One region of the Streptomyces sp. SAS_270 genome, then DNA from elsewhere that is predicted to be linked to it. Evidence: riboswitches for the same ligand, from Rfam matches in the RefSeq annotation. Region 1 holds a riboswitch; the other holds the start of a gene.
The links. Region 1 has a riboswitch for glycine ahead of gcvT (glycine cleavage system aminomethyltransferase GcvT). Riboswitches for the same ligand answer to the same signal wherever they lie in the genome.
Positions count from the first base shown of each region.

Region 1 (9,348 bases):
GGTGTCCCACGAGTCGGCGTCCTGGGCGCTGGCGAACTTCAGCGTGCCGCCCGTCTTGGTGGAGGCATTGGCGACCTTGTTGTTACCGGCGTTGAAGCCGGCCGCGCCGCCCTTCTTGCCGTCACTGTTGTCGTCGCCGCCGCCGCACGCCGCCGTGCTGAGCAGTGCTGCGACCACGGCAGCTGCGGCCACGGCCTGCTTGCGCCGCCCTGTGGTGCGTTGGGTAGTCACGATCTCGGATCCTCCGTGTGTGTAGCGGCCCGTGGATAGGTCACGGGCCCGGGGGTACGGCAGTTCAGCGAGAACCCTTCGGGTCGAGCGCGTCACGCACGCCGTCGCCGAAGAGGTTGAAGGAGAGGACGGTGATGAAGATCGCTACACCGGGGATCACCATGTACATGGGGTCCGAGTCGTAGTAGTCGATCGCCGCGGAGAGCATCTGTCCCCAGGACGCCGTGGGCGGCTTGACTCCCACGCCGAGGAAGCTGAGCGCCGCCTCGGTGAGGATGTTGGTCGGGATCATCATCGTCGTGTACACGATGATGGGCGCGATCAGGTTGGGCAGGAGCTCCTTGAACAGGATGTACATCCGCCCGGCCCCGAGGCTGCGGGCAGCCTCGACGTATTCGCGCTCCCGCATCGACAGCGTCTGGCCGCGCACCACACGGCCGACATAGGGCCAGCCGAAGAATCCGATCACCAGGATCATCACGAACAGGCGCACGCCCGTGCCGGTCAGGCCCAGCATCTCGTTCGGCATGACCGAGACCAGCGCGATGATGAACAGCAGTTGCGGGAAGGCCAGCAGGCCGTCCATGACCCGGCTGATGACCGAGTCGATCCAGCCGCCGAAGAAGCCGGCGAGGATGCCCAGGACGGTTCCGAGGGCGATCGCGACGAGGGCGGACAGGAAGCCGACCAGGAGCGAGATGCGGGAACCGTAGATGATGCGGGCGAAGATGTCGCGGCCGCTGACCGGTTCGACACCGAGGAGGTGGTCCCCGCTGATGCCGCCCAGGGACCCCGTGGGGGTCGAGAAGAGCGGGTCGATGAGGTCCTCGTGGTGCGTCTCGGGGTCCTGCCCGACCAGGTTCGTGATCACGGGCGCGAGGATCGCGATCAGGATGAGCACGAGCACGACGACACCGCCCGTGAGGGCGAGCTTGTCCCGCTTGAGGCGCTCCCAGGCGATCCGCCCGAGGGAGCGTCCTTGTACCGCCGCCTTGGCCTCGGCAGCGCTCGCGGCCGCCGCTTCCTCGGCCGCGCTCGGGGCCGCGTCCGTGGTCGGCTCGTGCAATGGTGCCGTCATCGTGGCAGGGACCCCTCTCAACCGGCGGTGGCCGGCCCACACTTGCCGCTGTAGCGGCGTGATCAGTCCGTCGTACACAGGGACGAAGCCCCTGGAGCGGGAGTCTTCAACGCCTCGGCGATCTGTTGGAAGACGTGAAGGTGAATGGATGCCTAAACGTGATGCTGTCTGCGGGGTTCCGTTATCCGGACGGCGGGTAACGCGGGTCGGACGGCGGATATTTGACCCCTTAAGGCGCGGCGAGGCACTTAACCGGCGCGCCTATGTCATTACGGACATCTCGCTCGAAGACTTCGAGGCCGCAGGTCAGCTCACTGTCGACGCTCGCAGGAAAGGGTGCGCCGGGTGACCCTGCGGGGCTCAGTAGGCCCGCGGGTACCCGTATCCGCCGGCTGCCGGCGCCTGGGCCTGCGCCGGAGCGGCGTGTGCCTCGCGGTCGTAGAAGGGCCTGGCGTTGGCTCTCAGCCACATCGCCACCGGGTCGGACTCGTCGGACATCGCGACGGTCGAGACCGGCAGCCCGTCCGGCACCGCGGAGATGGACTGCTGCATCATCGCCCGCACCGAGTCGACGGCTGGCGGCGAGGTGTCGTACACATCGAGGCCGATGGCCAGGTACGGCGCCCCGTGCGCGGGCTGCACCCAGGCGCGGCGCAGCGAGCGCACCGCGGAGGTGCGGTGCGCGTTCTGCGTGAGCAGGGCGTAGAACTGCGGGATCTCGATGCCCGGCTCGGAGAGTTGGAGCGGACCGGCGGGCTGGCGCTCCAGGCCCGCGGCGATCCGGCGCAGATCCAGCCACGGGATGCCGACGCCGCCGCCGGGAGCGTGCGGATTGAGCCAGAGGCCGAATTGGTCAGGGTAGAGGGTGCGGGCGACGTCGAGTCCGTCCACGACCTCGTACGACCTGTTCCAGCCGCTGGCGGAGAGTTCCTGGGCGGAGGTGACGCACGGCGCGTACCCGTACCCGCCGACCTCCATGTTCCCGTACTGCGCGTCCGGGGATCCGGCCTGGCCGTGCCAGAGCAGCATCCAGACCTGGCCGGACGACGGGGTCGCGAGCGCGCGAAGGAGCGCCTCGTAGGCGTCGTAACGCCCGGGCGTCACCTGGCGCAGCATGTGCTCGACCTGCCCGGCCGCAGCCGTGCCCGACGCGCTCACCTTCAACCGCCCCTTCGCTCCACCATCACGACATCACAGCCGATATCGCAACCGGCGTCATCACCGGCATCACGACGAACTCGTCAACATTTCGACCGAGCCATGAAACCAGCTTAAGCGGCGATCCTGACAGCGACTTGACGCACACCGCGGGAGGTGTCCGCGCCGTTTTCCCCGCGGCCCGTGCCCCTCCCGGTGGGCGGTCAGTACCCGTGCTGGTAGAAGGGCCGCACCCGCTCGCGCATCCAGTCGCCGACCGGGTCCTGAGCCACGTCCATGAACACCATGTTCACCGGGCGGCCCACCGGCACCCGGCCCAGCGCGCGGCCCAGCGCGTCCAGCAGGAGCGTGCGGTCGGCCTCCCAGGCGGACAGTTCGACGCCGATGAACATCACCGGGTCGGAGGTCTCGATGGCGGCCAGGCAGCGGCGGGCGCTCAGCACCAGGCCGGTGGCCGCGAACTCCGCCGAGGCCGCGGCCAGGAAGTCCACCGGGTCCTCCTGCCAGTCCGGCTCGAACAGCCGCACCCGGGCGCCGCTCGCGGTGCCGTCCAGCGGGGTCCGGCCGGCTCGGCACAGTTCGGCGACCGCGAGGGGCGGCAGCGGGATGCCGACCAGGCCGTCCGGGTTCACGGCGATGCCGACCTGCGGGGGCAGCCCGCGGGCGAACTCGACGGCGGGCGCGATCGTGTACGACATGTGGCCGCCGACGACCTGGCGGAACTGTTCCTCGGAGCTGAAGACGGGCACGTACGCCTGCCCTTCGATCTCCAGCGTCGGCAGGTCGAGCGGGCCCTGGTGCGGGCCGCCGCCGTTGGGCAGCGGGATCCAGAGGAAGCTGCGGCCGAGGACCTCGACGATGCGGCCGCCTGCGGAGGGCACCCCGAGGGCCGCGGCGAGCACCTCCTCCAACTCGTTTCCGGGCCAACCGCCGTGCGGATGGGGGTGCGCCTGTGCCGGGATGTCCATCTGCCTACCGCCTGCTCCGAACCACTGTTCCGGCTCGAAAGGTTAATGGGTTCATACGAAGCTCTCCGCTGCGAAACCTCCGCCCGACCGCTCAGCCGCCGAAGTCGATCCGCCGCAGCACGTCCGCCGCGTCCCGGTCGATGAGCACCGCCGAGCCGCAGCCCTCCGGGAGGTCGCCGTTCTCGACCGAGCGCAACAGCCGGGCGGCGGCGCCGCGATGACGGGCGAACGCGTACCGCGAGACACCTCGGCCGCGCTCGCGCTGGCCCTCCAGGGCGGTGTCCGGGGTGACGTCGAGCAGCAGGAGGTGCAGGGTGCCGCCGCGGCGGCGGGCCTCGCGGGCGAGCCAGCGGCGCACCCAGGCCTGCGTACCGCAGTCGTGCACCACGGCTGCGGTGCCGGCGCGCAGCACACGACGCAGACCCGCGTAGTGCGCGAGGCGGACGAGGGGGCGGTAGACCGCGTACGGCAGTCGGCGGGCGATCCGCTCGTCCCAGCGGTCGCGGGTGTCCTGCGAGTCGACGCGGGCGCCCGTGACGGCACGCCGCATCAGGGTCGACTTCCCGCTGCCGGGAAGCCCGGTGACGACGACGAGGTCGGCCGCGCCGAAGCTCAGGCCGTGCGGGCTGCGTCCGGCGCGCTCGCGCAGATCACGGACGACGGCTCCCGGCCGCGCACCGCACGCCTCCCGGGCCGGAGCGCCTGGCTGATCGGGCAACGCGACACCCGAGGTCGTCGCGTACGACGTCGTCCGATACGCCGAGGTCCGGTACGCCGAGGTCCTGTTCACCGTGATCGTCCTCCCCTTGGGTCTGGAGATCCCCATCCCCGTCGAGTGTAAAGAGAAGGTAATGCGCGGTGCCTCTGTTTTCCGTCCTCTTCCTGCAACAGCCCTGCTACAGGCGGCTGTGCGGGGTACCGCTGCCGTGCCGGGCGACCGCGTGCAATGATGTGCGCGCCAACTGCATACCGGCCGCTTGAATCCGCGCGGGAGAGTTCCGGGTACGTACGTCTGCCCGGACGCCGAAGGAGCAAGTCCCTCCCTTGAATCTCTCAGGCCCCGTTACCGCGCGGGCGAGGCACATCTGAAAAGCGGGCCGCTCTCCGGCGGCCCCACCCAAGGTGCAAGTCATGTCCACCGTTTCGCGGGGTCGTGATGAACCTCTCAGGTTCCGATGACAGATGGGGAGGAACGCCTCGCCGTCTTGCCTTGCCGTCATGCCTTGGGAGCCCCACCGATGAGCAGTAACGCACCCCGTCTGACCGCGCTCGATGCCCTGCATCGCTCGCTCGGCGCGACGATGACCGACTTCGCGGGCTGGGACATGCCCCTGCGGTACGGCTCCGAGCGCGACGAGCACCTCGCCGTCCGCACGAAGGCGGGCCTCTTCGACCTCTCCCACATGGGCGAGATCACCGTCACCGGCCCCGAGGCCGCAGCGCTCCTCAACCACGCGCTGGTCGGCAACATCGCCTCGGTCGGCGTCGGCCGCGCCCGCTACACGATGATCTGCCGGGCGGACGGCGGCATCCTGGACGACCTGATCGTGTACCGGCTCCAGGAGCACGAGTACATGGTGGTCGCCAACGCCTCCAACGCGCAGGTCGTGCTGGACGCCCTGGTGGAACGTGCCGCCGGCTTCGACGCCGAGGTCCGCGACGACCGTGACGCGTACGCCCTGATCGCCGTGCAGGGCCCCGAGTCCCCCGGCGTCCTGAAGTCCCTCACCGACGCCGACCTCGACGGCCTCAAGTACTACGCCGGTCTGCCGGGCACGGTCGCCGGCGTCCCCGCCCTCATCGCCCGCACCGGCTACACCGGCGAGGACGGCTTCGAGCTGTTCGTGAAGCCCGAGCACGCCGTCGAGCTGTGGCAGGCGCTGACCAAGGCCGGCGAGGGTGTCGGCCTCGTCCCCTGCGGCCTGTCCTGCCGCGACACGCTGCGCCTTGAGGCGGGCATGCCGCTGTACGGGCACGAGCTGACGACGGAGCTGACGCCGTTCGACGCCGGGCTCGGGCGGGTCGTGAAGTTCGAGAAGGAGGGCGACTTCGTGGGGCGTACGGCTCTGGAGGCCGCCGCCGAGCGCGCCGCCTCCGAGCCCCCGCGCGTTCTGGTCGGTCTGATCGCCGAGGGCCGCCGGGTCCCGCGCGCCGGGTACCAGGTCGTCGCCGACGGCCAGGTCATCGGCGAGGTCACCTCCGGCGCTCCCTCCCCCACCCTCGACAAGCCGATCGCGATGGCGTACGTCGACGCCGCGCACGCCGCGCCGGGCACCGCCGGTGTCGGGGTCGACATCCGGGGCAGTCACGAGCCGTACGAGGTCGTGGCGCTGCCCTTCTACAAGCGCCGGAAGTAGACACTGGCCGCGGGCCCGGACCGACCCCGCGCCCCGCTTCCGGGCTCACCAGCAGCCCCTGCAGTCCCCCATTCACCAGCACTCCCCTGCGTACAGGAGAATTCAGGCCATGAACAACCCCCAGCAGCTGCGTTACAGCAAGGAGCACGAGTGGCTGTCGGTCGCCGAGGGCGGCGTCGCGACAGTCGGCATCACCGAGTTCGCGGCCAACGCGCTCGGCGATGTCGTCTACGCCCAGCTTCCGGAGGTCGGTTCCACGGTGACCGCGGGTGAGTCCTGCGGTGAGCTGGAGTCGACCAAGTCGGTGAGCGACCTGTACTCCCCGGTCAACGGCGAGATCACCGAGATCAACGAAGACGTGGTCAACGACCCGTCGCTGGTGAACTCCGCGCCCTTCGAGGGCGGCTGGCTGTTCAAGGTACGCGTCACGGACGAGCCGGACGACCTGCTCTCCGCCGACGAGTACACCGCCTTCTCCGCCGGCTGAGGATCGTAGAACCCATGTCGCTTCTGAACACACCCCTGCACGAGCTGGACCCGGACGTCGCCGCCGCCGTCGACGCCGAACTGGACCGGCAGCAGTCCACCCTCGAAATGATCGCCTCCGAGAACTTCGCTCCGGTCGCCGTCATGGAGGCCCAGGGCTCGGTCCTCACCAACAAGTACGCCGAGGGCTACCCGGGCCGTCGCTACTACGGCGGCTGCGAGCACGTCGACGTGGTCGAGCAGATCGCCATCGACCGCGTCAAGGCGCTCTTCGGCGCCGAGCACGCCAATGTGCAGCCCCACTCGGGCGCCCAGGCCAACGCCGCCGCGATGTTCGCGCTGCTCAAGCCCGGTGACACGATCATGGGCCTGAACCTCGCGCACGGCGGGCACCTGACGCACGGCATGAAGATCAACTTCTCCGGCAAGCTGTACAACGTGGTCGCCTACCACGTCGACGACGCCACCGGCCAGGTCGACATGGCCGAGGTCGAGAAGCTCGCCAAGGAGTCCAGGCCGAAGCTGATCGTGGCCGGCTGGTCCGCCTATCCGCGCCAGTTGGACTTCGCCGCGTTCCGCCGGATCGCGGACGAGGTCGGCGCCTACCTCATGGTCGACATGGCGCACTTCGCCGGTCTGGTCGCGGCGGGGCTGCACCCCAACCCCGTCCCGCACGCCCACGTCGTCACCACGACCACCCACAAGACGCTGGGCGGCCCGCGCGGTGGCGTGATCCTCTCCACCGCCGAGCTGGCGAAGAAGATCAACTCCGCGGTCTTCCCGGGTCAGCAGGGCGGTCCGCTGGAGCATGTGATCGCGGCCAAGGCGGTCTCCTTCAAGGTCGCCGCCTCGGACGAGTTCAAGGAGCGCCAGCAGCGCACCCTGGACGGCGCGCGCATCCTGGCCGAGCGTCTGGTCCAGGACGACGTGAAGGCCGTGGGCGTGGACGTCCTGTCCGGTGGCACCGACGTGCACCTGGTCCTGGTCGACCTGCGCAACAGCGAGCTCGACGGGCAGCAGGCCGAGGACCGTCTCCACGAGGTCGGCATCACGGTCAACCGGAACGCGATCCCGAACGACCCGCGTCCGCCGATGGTCACCTCGGGCCTGCGCATCGGCACGCCCGCCCTCGCCACCCGCGGCTTCACCGCCGAGGACTTCACCGAGGTCGCGGACATCATCGCCGAGGCGCTGAAGCCCGCCCACGACGCCGGGTCCCTGAAGGCCCGGGTGTCCGCTCTGGCCGACAAGCACCCGCTGTACCCCGGCCTGAAGTAGTTTCGTTCGCTTTCCGTCGTACGAGGTTTTTCTCGTTTTTCTCTCGTACCGGTATCTTTCGTACGAACGTCCGGGGCACCGCGCACACTGGAAGGTGAGCGCGGTGCCCCGCCGCATGCACTGCCCTCTGCGTCACCCCTGACGGACAACGGCGTCCGCCGACCACACCTAGGAGTTCCCCGTGGCCATCTCGGTCTTCGACCTGTTCTCGATCGGCATCGGCCCGTCCAGCTCCCACACGGTCGGCCCGATGCGCGCGGCCCGCATGTTCGCGCGCCGCCTGCGCAACGAGGACCTCCTCGACCGGGCCACCTCGATACGCGCCGAGCTGTACGGCTCGCTGGGCGCCACCGGACACGGGCACGGCACCCCCAAGGCGGTACTGCTCGGCCTGGAGGGCGCCTCCCCGCGCACCGTGGACGTGGAGGGCGCGGACACCCGCGTGGAGGAGATCCGCACCGGCGGACGCCTGAACCTCCTCGGCACGCACGAGATCGCCTTCTCCTACGACGACGACCTGGTCCTGCACCGCCGCAAGGCGCTGCCGTACCACGCCAACGGGATGACGCTCTTCGCGTACGACACCGCCGGCGCCCTCGTGCTGGAGAAGACGTACTACTCGGTCGGCGGCGGCTTCGTGGTCGACGAGGACGCGGTGGGCGAGGACCGCATCAAGCTGGACGACACGGTCCTGAAGTACCCCTTCCGCACGGGCGACGAACTGCTGCGGCTGGCCGGGGAGACCGGCCTGTCGATCTCGGCGCTGATGCTGGAGAACGAGCGGGCGTGGCGCACCGAGGAGGAGATCCGCGAGGGGCTCCTCGACATCTGGCGTGTCATGCAGGCCTGCGTGTCCCGCGGCATGTCCCGCGAGGGCATCCTGCCGGGCGGCCTGAAGGTGCGCCGCCGCGCCGCCGTCTCGGCCCGCCAGCTGCGCGCCGAGGGCGACCCGCTGGCGCACGCCATGGAGTGGATCACGCTCTACGCGATGGCCGTGAACGAGGAGAACGCCGCGGGCGGGCGAGTGGTGACGGCCCCCACGAACGGCGCCGCGGGCATCATCCCCGCGGTCCTGCACTACTACATGAACTTCGTGCCCGGCGCGGACGAGGACGGCGTCGTCCGGTTCATGCTCGCCGCCGGAGCCATCGGCATGCTCTTCAAGGAGAACGCCTCCATCTCCGGCGCCGAGGTCGGCTGCCAGGGCGAGGTCGGTTCGGCCTGCTCGATGGCGGCGGGCGCCCTCGCCGAGGTCCTCGGCGGCTCCCCCGAGCAGGTCGAGAACGCGGCCGAGATCGGCATGGAGCACAACCTCGGCCTCACCTGCGACCCGGTCGGCGGCCTGGTGCAGATCCCCTGCATCGAGCGCAACGGCATGGCCGCGGTCAAGGCCGTCACCGCCGCCCGCATGGCCATGCGCGGCGACGGCTCCCACAAGGTCTCCCTCGACAAGGTCATCAAGACCATGAAGGAGACGGGCGCGGACATGTCCGTCAAGTACAAGGAGACGGCCCGGGGCGGGCTCGCGGTGAACATCATCGAGTGCTAGCCGCAGGGGCCCGGCGCACCGGGCCAGGACCGCGCAAGGCTGACTTGCCCTATCCCCGCAGGGCGCGCACGCTGGGACTGTGAGTGACATCACGGGTGCGAATTGAGAAAGTATGACCGCTTCTGATCAGGGTTCCGGTCACTACGGGTGGTCGCCCGATGCCGTCACGGCCACCGTCGGCCCGGGAGGCATCGTCACGGGCTGGAGCGAGGGTGCCCGGCGGCTGCTGGGCTACCGCGCCGC
Region 1 covers NZ_JBMNDS010000032.1:46,205-55,552, reverse strand. The annotation lists gene ACN6LB_RS21825 (ABC transporter substrate-binding protein) at 1-231, opposite strand, end outside; gene ACN6LB_RS21820 (ABC transporter permease) at 296-1,309, opposite strand; gene ACN6LB_RS21815 (enhanced serine sensitivity protein SseB C-terminal domain-containing protein) at 1,670-2,467, opposite strand; gene ACN6LB_RS21810 (enhanced serine sensitivity protein SseB) at 2,671-3,435, opposite strand; gene ACN6LB_RS21805 (AAA family ATPase) at 3,527-4,261, opposite strand; glycine riboswitch at 4,414-4,514, shown strand; glycine riboswitch at 4,515-4,627, shown strand; gene gcvT (glycine cleavage system aminomethyltransferase GcvT) at 4,674-5,792, shown strand; gene gcvH (glycine cleavage system protein GcvH) at 5,902-6,279, shown strand; gene glyA (serine hydroxymethyltransferase) at 6,294-7,556, shown strand; gene ACN6LB_RS21785 (L-serine ammonia-lyase) at 7,738-9,105, shown strand; gene ACN6LB_RS21780 (SpoIIE family protein phosphatase) at 9,218-9,348, shown strand, end outside.

Region 2 (9,348 bases), on a different contig from region 1:
TCTTGTGCAGGTTCAGGTGCGAGACGTCGCCGCCGAAGTGACCCGGCTTGGCAAGGCCGACCAGGGCGTTGAGGTTGGCCCCGTCGACGTACACCTGGCCGCCGGCCTCATGCACCTGGGCGCAGATGTCGGCGACGTGCTCCTCGAACACTCCGTGCGTCGAGGGATACGTGATCATCAGCACCGACAGCTCGTCGCGGTACTGCTCGATCTTGGCGCGCAGGTCCTCGACGTCGATCTCGCCGTCCTCGGCGGTCTTCACGACGACGACCTTCATGCCGGCCATCACGGCGCTCGCGGCGTTGGTGCCGTGCGCGGAGGACGGGATGAGGCAGACGGTGCGCTGCTCGTCACCGTTGGCGCGGTGATAGCCGCGCACGGCGAGCAGCCCGGCCAGCTCGCCCTGGGAGCCCGCGTTCGGCTGGAGCGAGACCTTGTCGTAGCCCGTGACCTCGGCGAGCTGATCCTCCAGCTCGTGGATGAGCGTGAGGTAGCCCTGCGCCTGCTCGGCCGGCGCGAAGGGGTGCAGCTGACCGAACTCGGGCCAGGTGACCGGCTCCATCTCGGTGGTCGCGTTGAGCTTCATGGTGCAGGAGCCCAGCGGGATCATGCCGCGGTCCAGCGCGTAGTCGCGGTCGGACAGCTTGCGCAGGTAGCGCAGCATCGCCGTCTCGGAGCGGTACTGGTGGAACACCGGGTGCGTGAGGTACTCGTCGGTGCGCAGCCGGTCGGCCGGCAGCGTGTCCTCGGTCGCAGCGTCCAGGGCCTCGATGTCGCCCTCGACGCCGAACGCGCTCCAGACGGCGTCCAGCTGGGCCCGCGTGGTGGTCTCGTCGCAGGAGATCGAGACCTGGTCGGCGTCGACGAGGTGGAGGTTCACACCGTTGTCGCGCGCGGCGGCGACGACCTCGGCGGCGCGGCCCGCCACCCGCACGGTGAGCGTGTCGAAGTAGGAGCCGTGCACGACCTCGACGCCGCCCGCCTTCAGACCCCCGGCGAGGATCGTGGCGTAGCGGTGGGTGCGCCGGGCGATCGCCCTGAGCCCCTGCGGCCCGTGGTAGACGGCGTACATGCCGGCCATCACGGCGAGCAGCACCTGAGCCGTACAGATGTTGCTGGTGGCCTTCTCCCGGCGGATGTGCTGCTCCCGCGTCTGCAGGGCGAGCCGGTACGCCTTGTGGCCGTCGGCGTCGACGGAGACACCCACGAGCCGCCCGGGCAGGCTGCGCGCGAACTTCTCGCGCACCGCCATGTAACCGGCGTGCGGGCCGCCGAAGCCCATCGGGACACCGAAGCGCTGCGTCGTGCCGACGGCGATGTCGGCGTCCAGCTCACCGGGCGAGGTGAGCAGCGTGAGGGCGAGCAGGTCGGCCGCGACGGTGACGACCGCGCCGAGCGCGTGCGCCTGGTCGATGACCGGCTTGATGTCACGTACGGCACCGGAGGCGCCCGGGTACTGGAGCAGCACGCCGTTGATCTCGCGCTCGGCCAGCTCGGCGGGGATGCCGCCGCTCAGGTCGGCGACGACGACCTCGACACCGGTGGGCTCGGCGCGCGTCCGGATCACGGCGACGGTCTGCGGCAGGGTGTCCGCGTCGACGAGGAAGAGGCCCTTCTTGTTCTTGCCCATCCGTCGCGACAGGGCCACGGCCTCGGCGGCAGCGGTGCCCTCGTCGAGCAGCGAGGCACCCGACGTCGGCAGTCCGGTCAGCTCGGCGACCACGGTCTGGAAGTTCAGCAGCGCCTCCAGGCGGCCCTGCGAGATCTCCGGCTGGTACGGCGTGTACGCGGTGTACCAGGCCGGGTTCTCCATGACGTTGCGCAGGATCACCGGAGGCGTGAAGGTGCCGTAGTACCCAAGGCCGATCATCGAACCGAGGACCTGGTTGCGGTCGGCGAGGGAGCGCAGCTCGGCGAGCACCTCGGCCTCGGTGCGGGCACCGGGAAGGCCGAGCGCGTCGGCGTTCTGGATGACATCCGGTACCGCGGTGGCCGTCAGCTCGTCGAGCGAGCCGTATCCCACCTGCGCGAGCATCTTGGCCCGGGCCTCGTGGTCGGGGCCGATGTGGCGCTGCTCGAAGGGGATGCCCTGTTCGAGCTCGGAGAGCGGAATGCGACTGGCGGTCATTACGGAGGCCTCCTGGTCGATACGACCTTCGAGGGGCACCACGGCACGGGTACCCCGACGGCCTCCCCCTCTGTCATCTCAACCTGAGAGCTTCACCGGACCGTCGACTGTGCTCGACGCTCCGGCTTTCACCGTCGGTGAGAGCGGGAGCCGTTGACACCCGCTCTGCTTTCCAGAGTGACCTCGTCCGTGCGGTACGTGGGCCTGAGAGATTCCGGGGAGGATTTGCTCCTTCGGCGTCTCCGATGATGTCTGGAGACTCTCCCGCACGGGGTCAGCAGCCGGTGCCAGCCTACCAGCGGGGACAACGCACGAGCCTTCGAGTGGCCACCTCGCCCAATGTGCTCTTTTGTAGTGCTTACGGATGACTTGCGACCAAGTGGAGGGCCCGTGCAGACCGACATCGATCCGCGCAACCTGATCGGCCGCAAGGCACTCGACCGCAACGGCACCAGGATCGGCACCATCGACGAGGTCTACCTCGACGACGCGACCGGCGTTCCTGAGTGGGCGGCCATACGCACCGGCCTGTTCAGCAGGGACGCCTTCGTGCCCCTGGAGCCCAGCGAGCTCGTCGAGGGCACCCTCCGGGTCCCCTTCGAGCGGGCCCTGATCAAGGACGCTCCCGACTTCGGCGTCGGCCGCCATCTCTCACCGGAGCAGGAGATCCAGCTCTACCACCACTACGGACTCGACGTGGCCTCCCCGCCCCCGTTTCCACCGGACCTCGACTTCGGCCGGCTCGCGGGCACCGAAGAGACCTGAGACCCCTCCTCCGCGGCCACGGGCCCCGGCTCCTCGGGTCTTCGCGCCACCAACGGCAGCGGGTCCGCCGGCTCCAGATCCGGGTCGTCGGTCCGGAACGTCCGCACGCGCCCGGGCTCGGAGTACGGCGTCTCGAACCGCACCGTGACCCGCCCGAGCCCGCTGCCCTGCACCCAGCCGTGCCCGTACCCGGCATGCCGTACGTCGTGCCCCGCGGGCCAGCGCCGCTCGGCGACCGGCACCTGCTCCACGACGGCCTCCTCCGCGGGCTCCTCCTCGGGATGCTCCTGCGCCGCCCGCTCCCCCGCTGCGGCCTGCGCCTGCGCGAAGAGGTCCTCCTGCGTGTAGTCGGCAAGCCCCGACACCCCGACGCCCAGCAACCGCACGCCTCCCGTGGTGTCCACGGCCTCCAGCAGCCGCGCAGCCGCCTCCCGGACCACCGCCATGTCGTCCGTGGGCCCGCGCAGCGTCTCCGAGCGGGTCAGCGTCGAGAAGTCGTACCGCCGCACCTTCAGGACGATCGTCCGCCCCGACAGGCCCGCACCGCGCAGCCGCTGCACACACCGGTCGGCGAGCCGCTGCACCTCCAGGCCGACCCGGACCCGGTCGTGGATGTCCACGTCGTACGTGTCCTCGACCGAGACCGACTTCGTCTCCCGCTCGGCCACCACGGGGCGCTCGTCGTGCGCCAGCGCCATGGCGTACAGCGCGTGCCCGTGAGCCTTGCCCAGCAGCCGTACGAGCTCGTCCTCGCCCGCTTCGGCGATCTCCTCGACCGTGCCGATCCCGGCCCGCCGCAGATGGTCCCCGGTCGCCGGACCGACGCCCGGCAGGGTGCGCACCGACATCGGCCCCAGCAGCGCCCGCTCGGTGCCCGGCTCTATCACGACGAGCCCGTCGGGCTTCGCCTGTTCCGAGGCGATCTTCGCAAGCATCTTCGAGGCGGCCAGCCCCACCGATCCGGTCAGCCCCGTCACAGCCCGGATGTCCGCGCGCAGCTTCGCCCCGGTCAAACGCGCCGACCGCTCGTCCCAGGCCGTCCCCCCGGCCTCCAGGTCCACGAACGCCTCGTCCAGGCTGAGCGGCTCCACCAGCGGCGACAGCGCCCCCAGCAGCCCCATCACCTGCTCGCTGACCTCGCGATAGAGCCCGAAGCGCGGCACCAGGTACGCGGCGTTCGGCGCGAGCCTGCGTGCCTGCGCCATGGGCATCGCCGAATGCACCCCGAAAACCCGTGCCTCGTACGAGCAGGTGGCGACCACACCGCGCGGCCCGAGCCCGCCCACCACAACCGCTTTCCCGCGCAGGCTCGGCTTGGCTGCCTGCTCTGCCGAGGCGAAGAAGGCATCCATGTCGAGATGCAGGATCGTGGGCGTGGTTCTCACATCTCCGATGCTGCCCTACGCCACTGACAATGCCCCGGCACGCCGGGGCATCATCGCGCACAACCTGCTGATCCCGGACGTCAGGACACTCCGCTGATCCCGTCCCTGCCGGCTGTCAGACGTATCAGACCGCGCGATTGCGGCGCCGCGCCAGTTCGTCCGCCGGGTTGGGCCCGACCAGCGTCTCGCCGGTGTCCACACGCTCCCCGTGCAGCTGTGAGAGTGCGCTCTCCACGTCCCGCCACACCACGCCCACGGCGATCCCGAAGATGCCCTGGCCGCCCTGGAGCAGCGCGTGGACCTCGTCCGGCGAGGTGCACTCGTAGACGGTCGCGCCGTCGCTCATCAGCGTCATCCGCTCCAGATCCCGGAAGCCGCGCTCCCTGAGGTGCTGGACGGTCGTGCGGATGTTCTGCAGCGAAACCCCGGTGTCGAGAAAGCGCTTCACGATCTTCAGGACGACGACGTCCCGGAAGCTGTACAGACGCTGTGTCCCCGACCCGTAGGCGGGCCGCACGCTGGGCTCGACGAGACCTGTTCTGGCCCAGTAGTCCAGCTGCCGATAGGTGATGCCCGCGGCAGCACACGCCGTGGGACCGCGATACCCGATCTCCTCGGAAACGGCCCCTCCCTCGCCGGACACTGCCGTCGGCCGCTGCGGAACATGACCGGCCGCGCTGCCGTGAAGCGGGTACGGGCTGCTCTCCCCCAGACTGCGTCCGGGGGCACCCCCAGCCGTACCGTCGCCGCTGCTTCTCACGCCGACCTCCGTCCTTGACCTGCCCTCTCGACGGTAGGCAGTCACCAGGGGCGCGTCAACGATCGCCACACTCGGCACGCCGAGTGATAATCACCCTAGGAGTGGTTTCCCGTGCTCCACCGCGGGGAAAGGCTAGCCGAATGCTCTGACGACGGACGGCAGCACGCCACACTGGCCGCAGGCAATTGCCAATCCGGCCGCCTGCCGCCCGGCGGCCTCACTGGCTGTTGGTCCCGAAGTCCTCGGGCGAGATCTGGTCGAGGAACTCGCGGAACTTCTCCACTTCGTCCTCCTGCTCGTCCGGGATCGCGATGCCGGCGTCATCGAGCACTCCGTCACTGCCGTAGATCGGCGTGCCGGTGCGCAGCGCCAGCGCTATGGCGTCGGACGGCCGGGCGCTCACTTCCACCCCGCTCGCGAACACCAGCTCCGCGTAGAAGACGCCCTCACGCAGATCGGTGATGCGTACTTCCGTGAGTTCCTGACCGACGGCTTCCAGCACGTCCTTGAACAGGTCGTGGGTCAGCGGTCGCGCGGGGGCCATGCCCTGCTGTGCGAAGGCGATCGCCGTCGCCTCCCCCGGCCCGATCCAGATGGGGAGGTAGCGGTCGCCTCCCACTTCACGCAGGAGCACGATCGGTTGGTTGGAGGGCATTTCGACCCGGACACCTACGACATCGAGCTCGTTCACACAGCAACCCTAGGCCGTGCCCGGGATGTTTGGGTAGTCGGGCACAGAACGGGTGGACGATCCGGCCGCCGGCCGGCACTCCGGTTCAGGGCAGCCGTACGCCGAGCGCGGTCTGCACCAGCGCGGCGTGCAGCTTCACCGCGAGGCCCGCCAGTTCCTTCGTACGGGCCTCCGCGTGCGCCCTGGTCTGCGGATTGCGGTGGCGCCGCAGCGGGGCCACCACCTGGTCGACAAGGCCCGCCTCGCGGTCGGCCGCCGCCTTCATGACCCGCAGATGCCTCGGCTCGATCCCGAACCGCCCCAACTCGACGACGAGCGAGGCGACCGTCACCGCCTCGGCGTCGTAGGCCCCGTCCGGCAGCGGTGCGACGAGCCCGTACGACTCCCACTCCTCGAGCTGCTGCTCCTCGATCTCGGCGGCGGCGAGCAGCTCGGCCCGCCCCACCCGCGCGACGGTGGGCGTCTCGGCCTCACCGAAGAGGTCGACAGCGGGCTCCGCGTCGCCGGAGTCGCGCTGGCGCCCCAGGGACGGCAGGCGCACCTGCTCACCACGTTCCAGGGCGTCGAGATGTTCGCGGATCACCTTCAGCGGCAGATAGTGATCCCGCTGCATCCTCAGGACGTGGCCCAGCCGCTCGACGTCGGCGGCACTGAACTTGCGATACCCCGAAGGGGTCCGCTGCGGCTCGATGAGCCCCTCCGACTCCAGGAAACGGATCTTGGAGATGGTGACTTCGGGGAACTCGTCACGCAGCGCATTGAGCACCGTGCCGATGCTCATCAGCCCACTGTCCGCGGCGGCGGTGCCGCTACCCGCACCGCCGCTCGGTGTTTGAAGCATGGACCTTCCTGGGGATCCCTCCGGACCGGGTCCGGAGGACGGTCAGATGCCCCGCTGGCTCGCGTAGAAGACCAGCCGGTACTTGCCGATCTGCACCTCGTCGCCGTTGGACAGCGCGACTGAGTCGATCCGCTCCCGGTTGACGTACGTACCGTTGAGGCTGCCTACGTCGGCCACCGTGAACGCCCCGTCCGAACCGCGACGGAACTCCACATGGCGACGCGACACCGTCACGTCGTCCAGGAAGATGTCACTCTGCGGATGACGCCCCGCCGTGGTCAGCTCGCCGTCCAGCAGGAAGCGGCTGCCCGAGTTCGGACCGCGGCGCACCACCAGCAGCGCCGAGCCGAGCGGCAGCGCGTCTACGGCCGCCTGCGCCTCCGGAGAGAGCGCCGGCGACGCCGTCTGCCCCGTCACCTCGGCGTCGTACGCCTCAAGACCGGAGATGGAGATCGTGGACGTCGTCTCGGACGGACGCTCGGCGGCCACTCCGGGCCGCAGCGGCGCACCACAGTTGGAGCAGAACCGACTGTTCTCCGCGTTGCGGTTCCCGCACCTCGTACACACCAGGGCCGACATGGACGGATCCTCCTGCCGCGGCTGCCCTCCAGGGGCATGGGACGCATACGGATCGGAGGCAAACCCTCCACCCGTACTTGAGGTTGACGGTTCCCCGAAACCTATGCGGCTGGACTGGGCAGGGTCAACAGACGGCGCGCCCTGACCACCGGAAATGTCACCACCCGGGCCGGATACCTGGTCCCGGAACAGCGGACGCTCACCACTCTGGCCCTCTTCACCAGGGCGCGGTGCGCGATGACGGGCGGACGCGTTGTCATTGCCCTCTCGCGCGCTCTTGCCGAACAACTTCGCAAACAACTTCACGGGCGATTCCCCTTGACCGAAACAGACCCGCCCGTGGGGCAGGACGAACCCTGACTGCACTCACCGCCGGTCGACCCGGACATCTTCACAACGTCCGTGTCCACCAGACAGTTTCCACCACGCACCACCCATTCGGTGCGCCGACCCCCCGCAACCTCATGCCCGGGCCCGACAACCCCCATGCACCGCCGGTTCACCGGGAGGACGACCGAGCGTAGTCAGGCCGCTTCGCCGGTCGCAAGGCGTCCACGACGATCTTCGTCGAGCGGTCCACCGTGACGGTGGCCTGCTCCTTCTCCAGCGTCTGCACCACACCTCCGGGGATGTTCAGCGCCGGTTCGAGATCCTGCGGTTTGCCGATGACCTTGAAACGATAGGGCTGGGAGATCTTGTTCCCGTCGACCTTGACTGCCTTGTCGGCGTCCGTCAGATAGGTGCCGGCGACGACGCGTACGCCGTTCACCTGGATCGCCTCCGCGCCGGCCGCGCGCAGCTCCTGGATCGCGTCGAGCAGCATGTCCGCTTCGACCGTTCCCTTCGTGTCGTTGATCGTCAACGTGATGCCGGGCCCCTGCGCCGCCACCGTGCCCGCCAGAATGCCGAGTTGCTTCTCCTTCTCGACCGTCTGCTTGCGAGCCTCCTCGGCCTGGTCCGAGCTGGTCTCCAGCTCGGTGCGCTGGTCCTCCAGACCCTGCTTCTCGTCCTCAAGACGCTGCGTACGGTTGTCGAGTTCATCGAGAATGCGTACGAGATCTTCCTGACGTGCTCCACGCAGGGCGCTGCCACTGTCGCTGTTGGACGCGACCTGGATGGCCAGACCGAAGCCGAGGCCGAACAGCAGCACCGCGACGATGAGTTGGGCGCGGCTCATGCGTGGCGGCCAGATCCCCTGCACGAGCCGCTGACGGCCGGTCAGCGACGGCTCCGGGGCCTTCTCGTCCCGCTCGGTCTCCGCGGCCTCGGGGGCCGGGACCTCCTCGGGCAGTTCCTCGCGCAGCCGGTTCTTCGGGGTCTCGTCGTCGTTGCTCATCGGCCTCACGCCCGGAAGACGTGCCGACGGATCGCCGCGGCGTTGGAGAAGATGCGGATACCGAGGACGACCACGACCCCCGTGGACAGCTGGGCGCCGACACCCAACTTGTCGCCCAGGAAGACGATCAGTGCGGCCACGACCACGTTCGACAGGAACGACACCACGAAGACCTTGTCGTCGAAGATGCCGTCGAGCATGGCACGCAGGCCACCGAACACGGCGTCGAGCGCCGCCACGACGGCGATCGGAAGGTAAGGCTCGACGACCGCCGGAACCTCGGGCCGGACCAACAGTCCAGCCACGACTCCCACGACGAGGCCCAGTACGGCGATCACGATGTGCCCTTCTCTGTGCTCGGCTGTGCTGTACGTACGATCACACTCGGTGCGGCGGGCAGCCGGACGTCACTCTCCACGGAGATGCTGGTCCGGATGCCGTAGTTCTCCTGCAGCGCATGCAGATACTGTCCGTCGGCGCTGTTCTGGAACTTCGTGCTCAGCCGTTTGCCGTCCCCCACCGCGAGCACGGTGTACGGCGGCACCAGTGGCTTGTTGTCGACCAGTATGGCGTCGCCCGCGGCCCGGATCGCCGACAGTGCCGTCAGCCGCTGCCCGTTGATCGCGACGGCCTCGGCGCCCGATTCCCAGAGCCCGTTGACGACGCGCTGCATGTCGCGGTCGCGGACCCGTCCGGTGTCGGAAAACCCGGAGGTCTCACGCGGATCGCCGTCACCGCCGGTGCTCGCTTCCTTGGCGTCGTTCACGACAAGCTTCACGCCCGGGCCGTGCACCTCCGTGGCACCCGACAGGATGTCCACCACATCGGTCTGGCCCCCGCCGTCCTTCTTCAACGCCTCGCGC
Region 2 covers NZ_JBMNDS010000074.1:3,938-13,285, reverse strand. The annotation lists gene gcvP (aminomethyl-transferring glycine dehydrogenase) at 1-2,128, opposite strand, end outside; glycine riboswitch at 2,311-2,405, opposite strand; gene ACN6LB_RS35295 (PRC-barrel domain-containing protein) at 2,519-2,893, shown strand; gene ACN6LB_RS35290 (DNA polymerase IV) at 2,812-4,278, opposite strand; gene ACN6LB_RS35285 (MerR family transcriptional regulator) at 4,403-5,038, opposite strand; gene ACN6LB_RS35280 (bifunctional nuclease family protein) at 5,256-5,729, opposite strand; gene ftsR (transcriptional regulator FtsR) at 5,815-6,570, opposite strand; gene ACN6LB_RS35270 (FHA domain-containing protein) at 6,613-7,149, opposite strand; gene ACN6LB_RS35265 (DUF881 domain-containing protein) at 7,649-8,485, opposite strand; gene ACN6LB_RS35260 (small basic family protein) at 8,491-8,823, opposite strand; gene ACN6LB_RS35255 (DUF881 domain-containing protein) at 8,820-9,348, opposite strand, start outside.
Region 2: another riboswitch for glycine. It lies ahead of gcvP (aminomethyl-transferring glycine dehydrogenase); the one in region 1 lies ahead of gcvT (glycine cleavage system aminomethyltransferase GcvT).